Regions from separate parts of the Shewanella sp. M16 genome, predicted to be linked through region 3. Evidence: predicted binding sites of a transcription regulator. Region 3 holds the regulator's gene; each other region holds the start of a gene.
What was found. The regulator sigma-54, encoded in region 3, starts transcription at its own class of promoters, with help from an activator protein. The targets are predictions, from matches to a motif close to GTTGGCACGNNNNTNGNNT.
Positions count from the first base shown of each region.

Region 1: a site for sigma-54 is predicted at 2,521-2,539, ahead of KFE26_RS15630 (flagellar assembly protein FlgT). Genes of this name have one in related genera too.
Region 2: a site for sigma-54 is predicted at 2,585-2,603, ahead of flgF (flagellar basal-body rod protein FlgF). Genes of this name have one in related genera too.

Region 1 is NZ_JAGTUL010000023.1:56,253-62,810, forward strand. It holds gene flgA (flagellar basal body P-ring formation chaperone FlgA) at 1-303, shown strand, start outside; gene flgM (flagellar biosynthesis anti-sigma factor FlgM) at 379-702, shown strand; gene KFE26_RS15615 (flagella synthesis protein FlgN) at 705-1,130, shown strand; gene KFE26_RS15620 (LPP20 family lipoprotein) at 1,258-1,710, opposite strand; gene KFE26_RS15625 (FlgO family outer membrane protein) at 1,707-2,339, opposite strand; gene KFE26_RS15630 (flagellar assembly protein FlgT) at 2,620-3,786, shown strand; tRNA gene KFE26_RS15635 (tRNA-Arg) at 3,842-3,917, shown strand; gene KFE26_RS15640 (motility associated factor glycosyltransferase family protein) at 3,969-5,258, shown strand; gene KFE26_RS15645 (hypothetical protein) at 5,255-5,515, shown strand; gene KFE26_RS15650 (NTP transferase domain-containing protein) at 5,565-6,407, opposite strand; gene KFE26_RS15655 (gamma-glutamyl-gamma-aminobutyrate hydrolase family protein) at 6,404-6,558, opposite strand, start outside.
Region 2 is NZ_JAGTUL010000023.1:46,485-53,042, reverse strand. It holds gene flgC (flagellar basal body rod protein FlgC) at 1-228, shown strand, start outside; gene flgD (flagellar hook assembly protein FlgD) at 253-1,023, shown strand; gene flgE (flagellar hook protein FlgE) at 1,106-2,467, shown strand; gene flgF (flagellar basal-body rod protein FlgF) at 2,640-3,383, shown strand; gene flgG (flagellar basal-body rod protein FlgG) at 3,394-4,182, shown strand; gene flgH (flagellar basal body L-ring protein FlgH) at 4,194-4,868, shown strand; gene KFE26_RS15555 (flagellar basal body P-ring protein FlgI) at 4,880-5,971, shown strand; gene flgJ (flagellar assembly peptidoglycan hydrolase FlgJ) at 5,989-6,558, shown strand, end outside.
Region 3 is NZ_JAGTUL010000009.1:125,309-131,866, reverse strand. It holds gene KFE26_RS08365 (KpsF/GutQ family sugar-phosphate isomerase) at 1-651, shown strand, start outside; gene kdsC (3-deoxy-manno-octulosonate-8-phosphatase KdsC) at 651-1,202, shown strand; gene lptC (LPS export ABC transporter periplasmic protein LptC) at 1,199-1,759, shown strand; gene lptA (lipopolysaccharide transport periplasmic protein LptA) at 1,746-2,300, shown strand; gene lptB (LPS export ABC transporter ATP-binding protein) at 2,297-3,028, shown strand; gene KFE26_RS08340 (RNA polymerase factor sigma-54) at 3,136-4,614, shown strand; gene hpf (ribosome hibernation promoting factor) at 4,643-4,930, shown strand; gene ptsN (PTS IIA-like nitrogen regulatory protein PtsN) at 4,933-5,376, shown strand; gene rapZ (RNase adapter RapZ) at 5,373-6,227, shown strand; gene KFE26_RS08320 (HPr family phosphocarrier protein) at 6,214-6,489, shown strand.

The DNA of each region.
Region 1 (6,558 bases), on a different contig from region 3:
CGTTACATTGAACAAAATAGCTTGAGAGGTGCCGAATTCGATGACCCGAGTAAATTGGCTGGCGTGCGAGTAAAACGACGAGTAGCAAAAGATAATCCCATATTAAGCAACAACTTATGCTTCGTTTGTAAAAGTGATTCGGTATCTATCTACGTTCGTTCTGGCTCATTCGAGCTCAAAACAGTGGGCGAAGCCCTACAAGATGGCAATAAAGGTGATCGGATCAGAGTCAAAAATAGCAGTTCAAACAAAGAACTAGATGCTATAGTCACAGGCATTGGCGAAGTTGAAGTAAGAATGTAAAATAATCTAAAGCTTTTTTGTAAGCTGCCGATACCCCAGTTAAGAAATCCCGTACACACGACGCTGGAGCCTAAAATGGCAATTGATATTAGCAAACTCAACACTGCAACGACTGCGCAAGTTCGTTCAGGCGCAACGAAAACGAGCAGCGATCAATCTGCTCAAGTTGCTACAAAATCGACAACACCACAGAGAAGCGACTCAGTGGTCATTACGGCCCAGGCACAACAACTTCAAGGAGCTCAGACTAAAATGGCTAGCCTTCCTGAAGTTGATCAAAAGAAAGTAGCAGAAATCAAACAAGCTATTGCCGAAGGTCGCTATAAAATTGACCCTGAAAAGTTGGCTGCCAATATTGCAAGTTTTGAAGCCGAACTTAATGACTTAAATAAAGAGTAACTATGACTGAAATAGCTAAACTGGTAGATCTACAACACGCCCATTTGGCTGTTCTTAAGCAAATCATACTCAAGGAAAAAGGCGCTTTGGTTGACCAAAACGCCGATTTACTGCTTTCCCTTGCTAACGAAAAATCGCAATGTCTGAAAGAACTAAAGACTAATGATGATATTCTGGCAAACCACAGTGATAAATCGCGACTCACTCAGCAAGTCGAACTCGTGCATAAAATGGCCGAGATCAAAGACGCATTGACTGAATGCAAAGAATTAAACGAACAAAATGCCAGTTTAATTGAGATGAATTTAGCGAGTTTAAATCGCTTTGCTCAAGCTTTACAAGCCAGCAGAAACGCCTCCAGCCTCACCTATAACGATAAAGGCAAGACCTCGACTATCTCAAGTTTAGGCAATGATTTAAAGGCCTAACAAGCGCATCACTCCCACTTAGCATTCCCTTTTCTAAGCTCTGATTAGATATTAATGTCTTGTACAAAAAGAAAAGCCGCGTAAATACGCGGCTCAATACATGCTGTTGAACATACTCTCAAAAACGCTAGAAATACGTCACTTCCTTCACTCGTTGTGGACGGTTTTGTTGTTGATAAAGCGCCCAAACCTGTGAAAAATCAAGTTCTAACTCAGTGACATAATGCTCGCCTGCTGGATAACTCTTAACGACTCGTGCGCCGCGGATCACGCCAGAAACTGACGCTTTGACATTATCGTCCGTCAACATCCAATCACTGACACTGCTGTTTGCCGTTATTTTCTGCCCATAAACTTGTTCCGCTAATTCACGATAAGCCACAATTTTTGATGCCTGCATAGCCATCAACACTCTTTGTGATTGCTCTTTAGCCGGTTGAGTCGCTAACGGCGCATATCCTATAGCCGTTAACTTAGGAAAACTCGGTGGCGGCACATCTTCCCATTGCACATATCTATCTTTAGCAGCGCAGCCAGTTAGCATTAGCCCCGTGATAAGTAATAAAAAGTAGTGTTTCATTTTCCATCTCCTAAGACACGCACTTCATTCATGCCTGGACTCGCCTGACGATATAAGATGCCATTTTGTGACACAATTTGCTCCGAAGGCTGCATGTAGTTTGCCAACTCTTTTTGAGTCACAAAAGTTTGAGATGCCGATACCACGCGATTGTTACTAATGTTCACAATCCGAGTATTGATCGCCATACCATTGGTTACTACGCTCATAGTCGAAACGACAAGATGCTCAACAGGAAGATCTTTCGACAATTTTTGCCAATCTCGCGTCAAAATAAAATCCCCGTCAGATGTGACTCTCAAGCCATCAGCTAAGTTTAAATCCACCACATTAAACTGAAAGCTATGGAGCGACGTCATTAATCCTTGCTGTAACTGTTGCGCTAACGCATTAGTGCCATTCAAATCGCCCACTAATACTGGTGTTGCAACTACGATAGGTTGATCAGCACGCAAAGCATCATTTTGCTTAACGAGCTCAGTCACTATTCGCTGTGCTAAATGGTTGATCACTGCCGTTGGCGGCAACCCATTGCCATCCACTAAACTCGGTTTGTGCGGCGTAACCGGTTTAGCTACACATCCACCTAACATTATCAATGTTAAGGGAATAATCACACGCTTTAGCATTGGATTTACCTCATCTATGGGTGCATTGGCAGTCAAGTGACTCACTTTCTAAGCTTCAAATTTTTAATGAGTAACAAAAACCAGCAATCTTTGGACCAATATTAACCTCAGTCCGACAATATTCTTCTATTACGCAGTATATCGACTGTAACAATGGAAACTTTATCAAAAGTTCTCATACTCAGGCACGAAATTTGCTTTATTGACATATTAGATTAAGAGTCAGAAAACTGGCTCGATTGGTAATATCGCCATTAGCTTAGCGATAAGGATTGAATTGATGCACATACCAGGTTCAGCTTCGCTCATCATTTTGAGCCTTTTACTACTTTCTTTGCCCACCAGAGCCGAATGGATAGAAGCCAGCGGAGAAGCAACTATTATCAATGGTAATACAGCTCAAGCAAGGGAAGAAGCAATTAATCAAGCTGTTAGCTATGCGACATTAAGCACAGGTATTCAAATATCCAGTGAGCAACAAACCTCTAATGGTAACCTCACACAAAATAACTTTGCGATAAATCGCAACGCCCAAGCCATAAACATCCAACTCGTTAGTGAACAAATTCAGGGAAATAAAATATATGTATCCCTACGCCTCGATCTAAATGATGATCCAACACAACAGTGTCCTAATGGCCAATTAAAGGCCGCTATTTTAATACCTCAAACACAAATAAAAGATCGTTCTCAGCTTAGATATGGACAACTTTCAGGCTTTGAAGAGGTCATTTCAGAGGCGTTAGGGAACACTATAGAAGATTACTCTTCAACTGGCTTTAGTCACATCCATGCTAACGAGCGACTCGATATTGAACAAGACCTAGTGGATATTCGCGGTTATCGACTCCCAAGCTGGCTCAGTGAAATTACCGACAGCCAATATATTCTTCAACCGCAGATCATTGATATATCGATAGAGCCTGTACAACCCACCTTCTTAGGATTTTGGGATGAAGCTCCGCTAAGGCAATTTCAATTCAAACTCAGCCTCTATCATGGGATCAGTGGCGAAGAGGTCTGGAGCAAAAGCTACAGCACATCAGCCCCATGGGAATTTGAAGAACAGGCTATCATTGCTCCCAACAGTAATAGATTCTGGCGTTCCTCCTATGGAAAAAGTATTACTCAATTAATATTGCAAGCTACCCGAGATTTAGACAGCACACTTAATTGCAGGCCATTACTTGGCCAAGTCGTTAGCCGACAAGCAGACAGGATTATATTAAATCTAGGCCGTAAACATGGCATTCGTGTCGGTGATAAATTCCAAGTAGTATTACAACAAAACTTACCCGATAGACTCAATGAAATGCGCGCCGTCGCGACCAAAAGTCGTGCAACGGTAAAAATTGAGCAAGTAAGCGAAGAAAGCGCCACCGCAGTACTTGTAGACCAAAATGCCGCCTACAATGTACAGATAAACGACATAGCGCTTAAGATTTAAGCAACTAAATCATAAGCCTTTTAATCAAAGATAAAACCAGTATAATCACTGTCGTCTCTTCATAGCTCAACAGGATAGAGCAGCCGCCTCCTAAGCGGCCGATCGGGGTTCGAGTCCCTGTGGAGAGACCAGATAGTGACCTTGGTGATATCAAACTCCCAGAAATCTTCCGGAGAAACGGAATGACCGAGCTATTTGCGTCTAATCTCAATATTATCGTTAAGCGTTGGCCTATCGTAGCTGCTGCGATTAAAAACCAAACCATCAATGAATTAGATGCTCACCTTATCAACGGTCGTAATCAAACTATCAGTGTTAATGGTATTCAGCTCAGTAGTCGTCATGACCGCATCGCCGAAGCACGGCTCTTTATCAGTACATTACCTGCAGATGCAACTCACGTAACCGTCTACGGTGTCGGTATGGGAGATGTACCAAGTTTACTTATCGATAATCCACAGTATCTTTCAATTGATGTTTGCATTTTAAACCTCAGCGTTTTTGCCCTCCTCATCAGTTACACAGATCAAAGCGAATGGTTAAAGCATCCAAAAGTTAGTTTAAAGGAACATGCAAATAAAACCTTAGTTTATCCCTATATTGCGATTACGCCAGAGTTAATTTTGACCAGTAATGAGAATGCCATTACTCGAGATTTGCTCGTCTACGAACTCAACCGCAATTTTGCGAATCAAAAACACACGGTTGATGAAACGTCATTGGCAAGAATTAATGCCAATATTCCCAGTGTATTAAACGATCCTGATGCTGCACTACTCTTAAATACCCATAGAAATTCACACTGTATTGTCATAGGTTCGGGCCCTACCCTCGAGGATCACTATTCATATTTATTCGAATTAGCGCAACAGCCAGTATCATTGAGACAACTGATTATTGCAGTTGATACCTCATTTAAGGCTTTACTTCAGCACGATATACTACCTGATATTATTTTGAGTATAGATCCTAAGATCCGTCCAGACCATTTCCCCATGGAACAGACAAGGCATGTCACCTTAGTCTACTTTCCCAAAATTAATCCTCTGATCCTCGCACAATGGCAGGGCCCCAAGTATTGTGCTTATTCGAGTAGCTCTCTCTATGATGATTTAGCGAAGAAAATTCCTAAGAAGCGATTATTTACCAATGGCAGTGTCGTTCATCCGGCCGTCGATCTCGCCGTGTATTTAGGGGCCTACCAAATATCCCTATTTGGTTGTGATTTCTGTTATGCCAATAATAAAACCCATGCATTTTGGCCTGACGGGGCTCTGGGGCCCAAAGTCAATAATGCAAAGCATTGGCTCATTAACGGTCATGGTGAAAGAGTGCCAACTGATTTAAATTTTAGGGGATATTTGCGCAGTCTTGAACACTATATTCAATCAAAACATAATGTTAAGTTTTATCAATCGAGTTTGGATGGAGCAAGGATCCATGGCGCTCAGTATAAGGCATTTATCAAATGACAAATGATCTTGTTTATTCACTTATTGCAAAACTTATCGCTACCGCCCATAAATTTAGACTTGGGCGAGAGGCTGAAGCTTCACAGCAATTCCGTGAATGTCTCAATCTCTTAGAGCCGATACTAAAGAGTGCGCCTCAAGCCGATGAAATCACCCTTATGCTCCCCGCAATATTAGCGGCACAGGAGCGTTATGATTGGCTAGCACTAGCAGATTATTTAGAATATGAACTGCCTAGCATGCTGCAAGGCAACTAACGACCTGAAAAAGGACTAGAGTATAACGGAGATTGTAAAAATATAGTGACTAGTCCTGATATAGGCTAGCTTTACCCTGTAACAGCAGATTTTTCAGCATAGGGATATCCAGTGCCAGCTCAGTCAAAAGGCGCCCCTCAGCCTCCATCTGCTGATACTGAGTCAGATCCTCCACAGTATCAATTTCCAGCCAGCCGCCTTTGCAATAGGCCGGTTTAATACGCCAGCCCTGCTCTATCATCAGTTGCAGCAAACTGGTCATAAACATCTGGCTTTTAGTTTTACCGTCATAAAGTCTGTCTTCCGGCAAACTACGATAACACTGAATAAAATCGGCAAGGCGGCTGGCTGAGATTTTAATCAAACCCGTATACTGCGCACTGATATCATCCAGCGAAGATGCTTTTTTGCCTAATTCCAGCAGGTACCCCTCTTTGACTTTAAAACTCTCAGCGTCGGATAAAGGGTCATCCATTCTGCAGCTCCAGAGTTTAAACCAGTTTAAATCAGCCACTACAGCAGCATCAGCTTCTGTGGCCAGTAACTGCTCTATCAATTGCTGTTGATACAAAATGTCGGAATAACAAATCAACAGATCCTCATTGCCTGCCATAAAGTCTTCGGCACAAAACAAGCTGTACACCATATTGGTGCTCAGATGTTCTGCGTTATAAAACTGCGGCAGCGGATAAGCAGCGAGTGTTTCAGCACAGTACCCGGTAACAACCGCAATTTGTTCAATACCACAATGGCGTAACACCGCCAGTTGGTAATCAAATAAAGGCACATCAGCAAAAGGCACCATGGCTTTAGGAGCAGACTGAGTAAAAGGTCGTAATCGGCTGCCTTGTCCGGCAGCAAGAATTAATGCTTTTGTTTTTACTTGGTTCATGAAGCAGAGCCCGAAAAAAAATCATGGATAAATTGCACATCCTGCGGATGAAACTCAGCTTCACGCTCCGGATGCCACATCCAGCCACACCAGGGTAAGCTGCGGTGCGCTATCGCCTCAATACTCTGATCCGCACTTTGTGCTGTCACCT
Region 2 (6,558 bases), on a different contig from region 3:
CAAGGTGTAGCTGTAAAAGGCATTGTAGAAAGTGATAAACCACTACTGAAAGAATACTCGCCCGATCATCCAATGGCGGATGCGGACGGCTTTATTTATAAACCGAATGTTAATGTCATGGAAGAAATGGCAGATATGATTTCTGCTTCGCGCTCATATCAAATGAATGTTCAAGTCGCTGAAGCAGCTAAGTCTATGCTGCAACAAACACTTGGGATGGGTAAATAACATGTGTTACTTAGGAGGTAAGCTGTGAGCCTCATTAATCAAATTAACCAAGCGTCGGCGCAGACGGCTCAAAATAAGAGTCAGCCAAATGCCGTTACGACGAATTCATCAACCAGCTCAACGGGTAATCCGTTTCTTGATGGCATACGTTTGCCAAAAGAGTCAATAGTACCGGAAGCAAAAAGCCAGCAGTTAACTCAAGATGACTTTTTCTCGTTATTAAGCCAACAGTTATCGATGCAAGATCCCTTTAAGCCCGTCGACAACGACCAAATGATTGCGCAGATGGCATCATTCTCGACGGTTGATGGTATTACTAAGTTGAATAAGGAAATCGTTAATTTAAACGGTGTTATGACATCAAGCCAAGCATTACAGGCATCAGGACTTGTTGGTCGCAAGGTGTTGATCCCAACTGATACAGGTAACATTTCAGCTGAAAGCCCAACAATAAAAGGTGTGATTAGCACGCCAGCTAAAATTCCTGAAGTTACTGTACGTGTTGAGGATGAGAAAGGCCAAGTTGTGACCACCTTTAAAGTTGATGGCAGTAAGGGGGGCAATGTCGATGTTAACTGGGATGGCCTCGATAAAGATGGAAACCCTGTAACCACAGGTAACTATACGATCAAGGCGAGTGGTTTAGTGGATGGGAAATCCCAAGAATTGCCAGTCTCGACCTATGCTCATGTGACCAGCGTTTCTCTCGGTACGGCCAGTACTGGCGCGATTCTTAACTTGAGAGGCGGTATGGGCATCAAGTTAACCGATGTGTTAGCTGTGTCTGAAACCTAAGTTTGCATAAAAGAATTTTTGCAGTATCCGAATTGAGCGTAAGTTGCTCATAAATGAATTGAGTCAAGTGTAGAGGTGAATTATGTCGTTTAACATTGCATTGAGTGGCATTTCTGCCGCGCAGAAAGATTTAAACACTACGGCGAATAACATTGCTAATGCGAACACCATTGGCTTTAAAGAGTCCCGTGCTGAATTTGCGGATGTTTACGCTAATTCTATTTTTTCAAATGCTAAAACTGCTGTCGGTGGTGGTGTTGCTACGAGTCAAGTGGCACAGCAATTCCATCAAGGTAGCTTACAGTTGACGAATAACTCCCTTGATATGGCGATTAAAGGTGGTGGCTTTTTTGTTACTGCCTCTGAACTGGGTACATTAGACCACTCGTTTACCCGTGCTGGAGCATTTAAGGTCGATAAAAATAATTACATGGTTGATTCTGCTGGTAATTATTTGCAAACTTTCCCAGTGGATAAAGATGGGAACTCAACATCAGTGAGTTTAACGACGGCTAAGCCGGTACAAATACCAGACACTGCAGGTAGCCCTGTAAAGACTGAGAATGTTACTTTACAAATGAACTTAAATGCTAAGGAAAGTGCACTCGACCCCGCGGCATTCGATCCTTTAGATGCAAAAACCTACAATAACGTTACATCAATGACAATTTATGACTCACTCGGTGAGCCACATATTATGACCACTTATTTTGTTAAGCCCAAAGATGGTTCGTACAATGGTGAGAACAATTGGGTGGCTTACTATGCTGTTGATGGAAAACAAGTCGATCTAGCTGGTCCTGCTGGTACTTATCAAACAGATACCACAGGAGATGGTACACCTGATGCAACGGGCACGGCTCAAACTGCTGGTGGTTGGAAAGGCTCTGTCCTCAAGTTTAATTCTGTTGGTGTCTACACTGGTAGTGATCCTGCTATAGTCAAGACTGAGGCTTTGGGCGTCAGTGGTGCGGGTGTTTTAGGGGCTGGTGCCGATGGTACTCAAGATTTGACTGTGAAGTTTAATGCCCCAACGCAATATGCGGCTCCTTTTGGTGCAACTGAGTTGACGCAAGATGGTACAACTGTAGGTCGCTTAACTAACGTTGAAATCGGTGAAGATGGTTTAGTGACCGCGAGTTATTCTAATGGTTCAACCGTGCCTTTAGCACGGGTTGCTTTAGTTCGTTTTGCTAACGAACAAGGTTTAACGCAAGTGGGTAATACGTCGTGGAAGGCTAGTTTGAACTCTGGTCCAGCGTTAGCGGGTGAGGCAAATAGTGGAACTTTTGGTAGCATCAGTTCATCGGCGTTAGAGCAATCTAACATTGATTTAACGACTGAACTGGTCGATTTAATTTCGGCGCAGCGTAACTTCCAAGCGAACTCCCGTACCCTTGAAGTGAATAACACGCTGCAACAAACCGTATTACAAATCCGCTAATCATTACTTTATTTAACTAAGTGTTGCCGCCAGTGGCAACACTTAGCCTTTATCCTGCCGTCAACTCACTTCATTTCTTTATTCTTCAATTTTATCAGTAAATTAAAATCAATTTTTATTGGCACGATGCTTGCTTTGATATCGTCATGTAGAAAATTTGACGGAGCAGTCTGTGGACAAATTCCTTTATGTCGCCATGAGTGGCGCTAAGCAAAATATGAATGAGCTGGCACTCCGTGCGAACAACTTAGCCAATGCTAATACCGATGGTTTTAAATCAGATATGGCGCAGGCCAGATCGATGCAAGCCTTCGGTGAAGGGTTGCCTTCAAGGGTGTTTGCGATGACAGAATCTCCGTCAGCTAATTTTCGCTCTGGTCCGATTAAAACCACTGGACGGGATCTCGATGTTGCCATTAAAGGTGATGGCTGGTTTGCCGTTCAGGCGAAAGATGGCAGTGAAGCTTATACCCGTTCCGGTAGTCTCAGTTTCGATGCGACGGGCATGTTGTATAACGACAGAGGCAATCCCGTGATGGGGGACGCTGGCCCGATAGTGCTGCCATTACCTATTGATAAAGTGTCAATTTCACAGGATGGCATAGTGTCTGTTCGCCCTCAAGGGGCGACTGCTGAAGTAATAGAAGAAGTGGCGAGATTGAAGTTAGTCAATCCCGGCAATGCGCAGATGATGCGTGGTGAAGATGGATTATTTCGACAAATGTCAGGTGAACCTGCACCAGCTGACCCTTTCGTCGCAGTTGAAAGTGGCGCCGTAGAGGGCAGTAATGTTAACCCTGTTGATGAAATGGTGTCTTTAATTGATCTTCAGCGGCAGTTTGAATTGCAAGTCAAGATGATGAAAACCGCGGAAGAGAATGATCGCGCTTCATCTTCATTAATGCGTATTAGTTAGGAGATAGATTATGCATCCGGCGTTATGGATTAGTAAAACTGGCTTAGACGCACAGCAAACTGATATTTCAGTGATTTCAAACAACGTAGCGAACGCTAGCACTGTGGGCTACAAAAAAAGCCGCGCAGTATTTGAAGATTTACTCTATCAAACAGTTAACCAAGCGGGTGGTGTTAGTGCTTCTAACACTAAGTTACCCAACGGATTAAACATCGGTGCGGGTACGAAAGTCGTCGCCACTCAAAAAATGTTTACTCAGGGTAACATGCTGACGACGGATAACTCACTGGATCTCATGATTGAAGGTCCTGGATTTTTTGAAATCCAGCTCCCTGATGGAACCACTGCTTATACTCGAAATGGTCAGTTTACCTTAGACGATACGGGTCAGATTGTGACGCCAGGTTCTGGCTATTTGCTACAACCCGCGATCACTATTCCTGATAATGCGACCAGTATTACCGTTTCAGCAGAGGGTGAAGTTTCAGTAAAAACGCCGGGTACCGCTGAGAACCAAGTCGTGGGTCAGTTGACTATGACGGATTTTATTAATCCATCGGGTCTAGATCCTATGGGACAAAACTTATATACGGAAACCGGTGCGAGCGGCACGCCAATTCAAGGTACCGCTTCGTTAGATGGCATGGGAGCGATTCGTCAAGGCGCCTTAGAAACCTCTAATGTTAACGTGACTGAGGAACTGGTTAACCTTATCGAAAGTCAGCGTATTTACGAGATGAACTCCAAAGTGATTTCAGCGGTAGATCAGATGCTGTCTTATGTGACTCAGAATTTATAGAGGCAAACATCATGGCTAGATATCTTGTGTTGGCCGTCGCGTTATTGCTTGCAGCCTGTAGCTCGACGCAAAAGAAACCCCTTGCGGATGATCCCTTTTACGCGCCGGTATACCCAGAGGCGCCGCCGACAAAAATTGCCGCAACTGGCTCTATTTATCAAGACAGTCAAGCATCTAGTTTGTATTCGGATATACGCGCCCACAAAGTTGGCGACATTATCACTATCGTATTGAAGGAATCGACTCAAGCTAAGAAGAGTGCAGGCAATCAGATCAAAAAAGGCTCAGATATGAGCTTAGATCCCATCTTTGCAGGTGGTAGTAATGTGTCCATTGGCGGAGTGCCAATTGATTTGCGTTACAAAGATAGTATGAACACTAAGCGTGAATCGGATGCGGATCAGAGCAATAGTCTAGATGGCAGCATCTCGGCAAACGTGATGCAAGTGCTGAACAACGGCAGTTTAGTGATCCGTGGTGAAAAATGGATTTCAATTAATAATGGTGATGAGTTTATTCGTGTCACTGGTCTCGTTCGCTCGCAGGACATAAAACCCGATAACACTGTCGATTCAACGCGAATGGCTAATGCCCGTATCCAATACAGTGGCACAGGCACTTTCGCAGATGCTCAAAAAGTGGGCTGGTTAAGCCAGTTCTTTATGAGCGACTGGTGGCCCTTCTAAGGAGTCGTATCATGAAATATAAACTGGTGTTAGCCGTTGCCATGCTAGTGTTTTCTCTACCTAGTCAGGCTGAACGAATTAAAGATATTGCCAATGTGCAAGGTGTGCGTAGTAACCAGTTGATTGGTTATGGCTTAGTGGTCGGTTTACCGGGAACGGGGGAAAAAACCAGTTATACCGAGCAGACCTTTATGACTATGCTCAAAAACTTTGGGATTAATCTCCCGGACAACGTCAAACCGAAAATTAAAAACGTTGCAGTGGTAGCCGTACATGCGGATATGCCTGCCTTTATCAAACCTGGTCAAGATCTTGACGTGACGGTATCTAGCTTAGGCGAAGCCAAAAGCTTACGCGGTGGCACCTTATTACAGACCTTTTTGAAAGGGGTAGATGGTAATGTGTATGCCATAGCCCAAGGTAGTTTAGTGGTGAGTGGTTTTAGTGCCGATGGTTTAGATGGTTCAAAGGTGATTCAAAATACGCCAACTGTAGGTCGTATACCCAATGGCGCAATTGTTGAGCGTAGTGTAGCAACCCCATTTTCAACTGGCGATTATTTGACGTTTAACCTACGTCGTTCGGATTTCTCTACTGCGCAGCGAATGGCCGATGCGATCAATGATCTATTAGGTCCTGATATGGCGCGTCCTTTAGATGCGACGTCTGTTCAGGTAACGGCTCCACGCGATGTATCACAACGGGTCTCCTTTTTAGCAACGCTTGAAAACCTTGATGTTGTTCCCGCAGAGGAATCTGCCAAAGTGATCGTTAATTCACGTACTGGAACCATAGTGGTTGGGCAAAACGTACGCTTACTCCCTGCGGCGATTACCCATGGCGGCATGACTGTCACTATTGCGGAGGCGACACAGGTTTCGCAGCCTAACGCGTTGGCAAATGGTCAAACAACCGTCACGAGTAATAGTACGATCACAGCGACAGAAAGTGACCGTCGTATGTTTATGTTTAATCCAGGCACTACGCTGGATGAGCTGGTTAGAGCGGTTAACTTAGTCGGTGCAGCCCCTTCAGATGTGTTAGCAATACTTGAAGCATTAAAAGTGGCAGGAGCTTTGCATGGTGAACTTATCATCATCTAATTTCTGTCGGGAAAATCATGGAAAAGCTTTCAAGTTCATCACATTTTCTTGACCTGGGCGGGCTAGATTCACTCCGCGCCCAGGCTCAGAAAGATGAGAAGGGCGCCTTGAAAAAGGTCGCCCAACAATTTGAAGGTATTTTCGTGCAAATGCTGATGAAAAGTATGCGCGATGCCAATGCGGTTTTTCAGTCTGATAGTCCACTCAATAGCCAATACACTCAGTTTTACGAGCAGATGCGCGATCAGCAGTTATCGGTCGATTTATCTGACAAAGGTGTATTGGGCCTTGCCGATATGATGGTGCAGCAACTCTCTCCCGAAACAAGTCATTTCACGCCTGCATCGGTATTGCGTGACGATGGTGGCATGAAAATGCTCCACGACGATAAAGCGCTTAATGTGCCTATGCAGAGTTCAGCCGCTCCAGTGGTTGAACCCACAGTTGTAAATCATGGTGTGCCGGCTGCTATTGCTCGGCCTGTATTTGAACCGGATAGAGCTGAAGATGCAAATTCATCAATGGACATTGATGCGCCTAATCGTTCACTGGCTATCGATACGCCTAAGCCGAGCTGGAGTGAACAA
Region 3 (6,558 bases):
ACCTTAATGCCGGTCATCCAACGTATGGGCGTGCCTGTTATTGCGGTAACGGGTAAACCCGAATCGAATATGGCGCGATTATCTAAAGTGCATTTATGTATTGAAGTCCCAGAAGAGGCTTGCCCACTTGGACTTGCCCCAACCTCAAGTACCACAGCAACCTTAGTGATGGGCGATGCCATCGCCATTGCGCTACTACAAGCTAAAGGCTTTACCCGTGATGATTTTGCTATGTCCCATCCTGGCGGTGCATTAGGACGTAAGTTGCTGTTAAAAGTCTGCGATGTCATGCATAGCGGTGATGACTTACCGCTCGTTAACCACGATATTTGCATCACAGAAGCTCTGTACGAAATCTCCAAGAAAGGCTTAGGCATGACGGCGATTATTGATGATCAGCGCAAGCTGGTTGGTATCTTCACCGACGGTGATTTACGCCGCGTTATTGATGCCGAAGTGAATTTACGCACGACGCCCATTGCCGATGTGATGACCCGTAACTGCGTCACGATCACAGATAATGTGTTGGCCGCCCAAGCACTGCAAGTGATGGACTCAAAAAATATCAACGGATTAATTGTTATCGATAAAGATCGCCATCCTATTGGCGCTCTTAACATGCTCGATATGGTAAAAGCAGGAGTCATTTAATGCCACAGCAAGGATTTTACGGCCCAATCAGTGATGATGTGTGGCAACGCGCGCAAAAGATTAAACTGTTAATCTGTGACGTCGATGGGGTGTTTTCCGACGGCCGTATTTACTTGAGCAATAGCGGCGAAGAGCTCAAAGCCTTCCATACCCGTGACGGTTATGGCGTGCGCTCACTACTCACCAGTGGTTTCAACCTCGCCGTGATCACAGGACGTCAATCCAAAATCGTTGAAAACCGTATGACAGCCCTTGGTGTTACCCATATTTACCAAGGCGTAGACAATAAGTTCGAGCCCTATGAAGCATTGCTCGCACTTTATGGTGTCACCCCAGAAGAAGTGGCTTATATCGGTGATGATATTGTCGATCTCCCCGTGATGAATGTCGTCGGTTTAGCGGTCAGTGTTGCTGACGGCCACCCCTATGTACGCCAACACGCCCATTTTGTGACTACGCTCAATGGTGGCCACGGTGCACTGCGTGAACTCACAGATCTGTTACTCCTAAGTCAAAATAAATTCACTTCGGCCCATGGAATGAGTATATGAGTCGTGTGACACTCGCAATTATCGCTTTTTTTGGAACTGCACTAGCGCTTTACTGGCAGGTCCAGAACAAACACAGCGGTGATTCCGATAACAGAGTAAAAGATCAAAATACCCCAGATTTCATCGTTGAAGATCTGCGCAGTGTTGAGTTCAATGAGCAAGGACTAGTGAATAGCCGTGTGACGGCGAAACACATGGAACATTATGATTCAACGAATCAAACTTTCTTTACTCAACCTGTTTATCTTGTTTATCCAGACCAAGGTAAAGCACAATGGCAGCTCAGGGCAGATCAGGGCAAGCTAAACAAGGAAACTGGCAAGGTTGTATTAGAAAATAATGTTATTATCGATGCCATTAGCCCAGAAGAACCGATTCAGACCTTGTCCACCAGTTATCTGGAACTCGATCTCAACACTATGATAATGACCTCTGACCGTACCATTTACGTCACAGGGAAAGATTTTAATATTCAAGGCCAAGGCCTTTATGCCGACCTCAACGCGCAAGAAGTGCAATTGACCAGTCAGGTAGTAGGAACATATGAAGCAAAATAACGTATTACTTGCCAGCCTAATGCTAATTATGAGCATGAGTGCTTTCGCGAAAGTCGGCGACTTAAAGCAAGAAGTCAAAATTAAAGCTGTGAGCCAAACTGCGGATATCAAAAACAACCAGATCATCTTCTTTGGTCCGGTGGAAGTTACCCAAGGCTCAATAAAAATCCAAGCAAATGAACTGCGTGCATTTTCCGCTGAAGGTGAAAATAGCAAAACTTTGGTCGCCACAGGCAACCCTGCTACGTATAGCCAGATATTAGACGATGGCCGTCCTGCATCGGCTAGCGCGAAAGAAATTCGTTACGATATGGCAAGCCGCACCTTAACGCTGAAAGGTATGGCGTCATTAGATCAAGCGGGTAGCCAAGTTACAGGCAATTTAATCCGCTATAACATGATTCAACAGAAATTGATGGCCGAGAGTACTGGCAGTGGTGACGATCGCGTGATCACTATTATTCAGCCTGAAAACTATCAAGATGATGCTAAATCAGACGCTCCGGCGGATAAACCTGTAAAAAAGCAGGACTCTAAATGACCCAAATCACCTTAAGAGCACAAAATCTGGCGAAAAGTTACAAGAGTCGCCAAGTGGTTAAAGACGTCAGTCTGACGGTAAAAACCGGTCAAGTCGTTGGCCTACTCGGTCCAAACGGTGCAGGTAAAACCACGACCTTTTACATGGTTGTCGGGCTAGTGAAGAGCGATAAGGGACATATCTTTATCGACGATGATGATTTAACCGCAGATCCTATGCATCTGCGTGCCCGCAAAGGCATAGGTTACTTACCGCAGGAAGCCAGTATCTTTCGTAAGCTAACTGTTCATGACAACATCATGGCCGTACTGCAAACTCGTAAAGAACTTAAAAACGAAGAACGAGAAGAAGAACTAGAACATCTGCTCGAAGAGTTTCATATCACCCACATCCGTGACAGCCAAGGCATGTCATTGTCGGGTGGCGAACGTCGTCGCGTCGAAATTGCGCGGGCTTTAGCCGCTAATCCTAAGTTCATTTTGCTCGATGAACCGTTTGCCGGCGTCGATCCTATTTCGGTTATCGACATCAAGAAGATTATCGAACAACTCAAAAGTCGCGGCCTTGGCGTACTGATCACAGACCATAATGTCCGCGAGACATTAGATGTATGTGAACATGCTTATATTGTGAGTCACGGAAACCTGATTGCCGAAGGAACTCCAGCAGAGATCTTAGACAATCAGCAAGTTAGGGCTGTGTACTTAGGTGAACAATTCAGGCTATAGTTAATCGAGCGAAGCCAATGGAGGCAATTTATACCGCCATTGGGCTTCACTCAAGATAATAATAAGCGACCTCATCCAACAATAATAACGTAGGGATCAGCGGTAACATGAAAGCGTCACTCCAGCTCAAACTGGGTCAACAGTTAACCATGACGCCACAACTACAACAGGCTATACGTCTGTTGCAACTGTCGTCATTAGAACTGCAGCAAGAGATCCAGCAAGCATTAGATTCTAATCCCCTTCTCGAGCTGGAAGAGGATCAATTCGACGCCACTAAAAACCCTGTAAACCAAACGCTATCCGATACGGATTTCAGTGAATCTAGCACTCTGCCACCAGAAAAAGACAGCTCCACCATAGACACGGCAGAGTCGCTAACCAAAGAATCCATGCCCGATGAGCTCCCCATGGACACCACATGGGATGAAGTGTTTACCGCCTCCCCAAACTCAGGCCCCGGCGGCAGTCGTGAAGACGATATGCCCTTCCAAGGCGAGACCAGTGAAGGGTTGTACGAACACTTAGAATGGCAAAAAAACCTCACGCCGTTTTCTGAAACCGATTTAGCCATTGCCACCGCCATTATTGATGCCATCGACGATCAGGGCTATCTCACCCAAAGCACTGAAGAAATTCTCGAAGCCATGGGCAATCCTGAAGTTGAGCTTGACGAAGTCGAAGCCGTACTCAAGCGTATTCAGCATTTTGATCCCATAGGCGTTGCCGCCCGCGATTTAAGTGAATGCCTGCTGATCCAACTGTCGCATTTCGCCGCTGATACTCCCAACCTAGAAAACGCCCGTATGCTGATCAAAGATCATTTAGATCTGATCGCCGCCCGAGACTTTAGGTTATTGATGCGTAAGACTAAATTAAAAGAAGATGAATTAAGGGATGGTATAGCACTTATCCAAACCCTCAATCCTCGCCCAGGTTTGTTGATCACGCCCAATAATGACGAATACGTTATCCCAGATGTGTCTGTGTCGAAGAAAAATGGCCGCTGGGTTGTTGAGCTTAATCCTGACTGCATGCCCAAAATCAATGTAAATCAACATTATGCTTCTATGGCACGCAGTACCAAAAACCAAGCCGATAGCCAATTTATTCGCGGCCATCTGCAAGAGGCTAAATGGTTTATTAAGAGCCTAGAAAGCCGTAACGATACTTTGCTTAAAGTTGCTAATTGCATAGTGCAATATCAGCAAGGTTTCTTTGAGTACGGTGAAGAAGCCATGAAGCCTATGGTGCTTAACGATATTGCCGAAGCGGTAGAAATGCATGAGTCCACCATCTCACGGGTCACAACTCAAAAATACATGCATACCCCTAAGGGACTTTTTGAACTAAAATACTTCTTCTCTAGCCACGTCGGTACTGACGATGGTGGTGAGTGCTCATCCACAGCAATCAGAGCCTTTATAAAGAAACTGGTGGCAGCGGAAAACCAGAAAAAACCATTAAGCGATAGTAAGATGGCACAACTTCTGGCAGAACAAGGGATCAACGTAGCCCGCAGAACCATTGCGAAGTACCGAGAGGCTATGCTTATTCCACCTTCTAATCAGCGTAAAAGTTTATAACCTACAGTGGATATCGGAGGACGTTTCTATGCAAATAAACCTAAGTGGGCACCATATCGAAATTACCGAATCGTTACGTGCATATGTAGAAGAAAAGTTTTCAAAACTTGAACGCCATTTCGAACAGATCAATAATGTGCACGTTGTGCTCAATGTTGAGAAAATGCAACAGATTGCCGAAGCGAGAATAAACCTCATAGGTGGTGAAGTTTTTGCTACTTCAGAGCATGCTGACATGTATGCCGCTATAGACGCCCTGATTGACAAGCTTGACCGTCAGGTTATTAAACACAAAGAGAAGTTAACAAAACACTAATAATGGAACTTTGTACCATACTGCGGCCGGAGTGCACTACCTGCGCCACTCCGGGCAGCAAGAAAAAGGTACTGGAACTCATCAGCGACTTAGTCGCTGCCCAGTACCCGACCCTCTCATCTCAAGAGATATTCGAAAGCCTAGTGGCGCGCGAAAAGATGGGGAGCACAGGTATAGGTAACGGCATCGCCATTCCACATGGTCGACTAGCCGATATAGATCAGCCCATTGCCATACTAATTAAGTGTGAAGAGCCGATAGCATTTGATGCTATCGATAAGCAACCTGTTGATATTTTATTTGCACTACTGGTGCCTGCAGACCAATGTCAGCAGCACTTAAGTACCTTGTCTTGCATGGCCGAAAAGCTGAGCGACAAGCAAATATTAAAGCAATTACGCAAGACGCATGATGAAACGGAACTCTATCAGGTAATCACTGGATGAAACTGGTCATAGTGTCGGGCCGCTCAGGCTCAGGCAAATCTGTCGCCCTTAGGGTACTCGAAGATCTCGGCTATTATTGTGTCGATAACCTTCCCTTGCCATTGATTGGCAGTTTGCTTGAGCAACTCAAAGGCAGTAACGATCTCGTCGCCATCAGTGTCGACGTGCGTAACATGCCTGAGCAGGATAAGGTCTTAGTGAAACAACTCGCTAGCCTACCACCAGATACTGAGTTAACGAGCTTCTTCCTTAACTCCAGCGATAAAATTCTGCTCAAGCGTTACAGCGAAACCCGTCGTTTGCATCCTTTGTCGAAGAGCCGAGTCTCTTTGCAAGAAGCGATAAAGCTGGAGGGAAAACTGCTCGAGCCTATGTCAAAACTGGTCGATCACTACATAGATACGTCGAATTTGAATATCTATGATTTAAGTGACCAAGTCAGACAAATTCTCCTTGGTAGTGTCGATAAAGAACTCGTGATCAACTTCGAGTCCTTTGGCTTTAAGCACGGAATGCCCACCGAAGCCGACTTTATGTTCGATGTGCGCTTTCTGCCCAATCCCCACTGGGAGCTGGCGCTGCGGCCATTGACTGGCTTAGATGAACCCGTAGCTGAGTTCTTAAATCGCCAACCACTGGTCAATAAGTTCATCTGGCAAATCGAAAATTTACTGGAGACTTGGCTGCCGCACCTCGAGCGTAACAATCGCAGTTATTTAACTGTGGCCATTGGCTGCACAGGTGGACAGCACAGATCGGTTTACGTCGCAGAGCAATTGGCAAAACGCTTTAGTAACGGTAAACATAAAGTTTATGCCCGTCATCGAGAGCTCAACAATGCCAAAGCTTGAACGTCAGATAACTATCTGTAATAAGCTCGGTTTACATGCCCGTGCCGCCACTAAGTTGGTGGTACTGGCTTCCGAGTTTGATGCGACCATCACCTTAATCCAAGGCGATAAACAAGCATCGGCCGCCAGTGTACTTGGCTTACTGATGCTTGAAACTGGTATGGGTAAAACCATTAAGCTGATCGCCGAAGGCCCAGATGCAGAGCCGGCTCTCGATGCCATTTGTGCCTTAATCGACGCTAAGTTTGACGAAGCCTGTTAGTTTCACTTCACACTAAGCACTTCATCGTTAGTTTCACTTCATGTCTAGTTTAAAAAACTTGCCATTCAC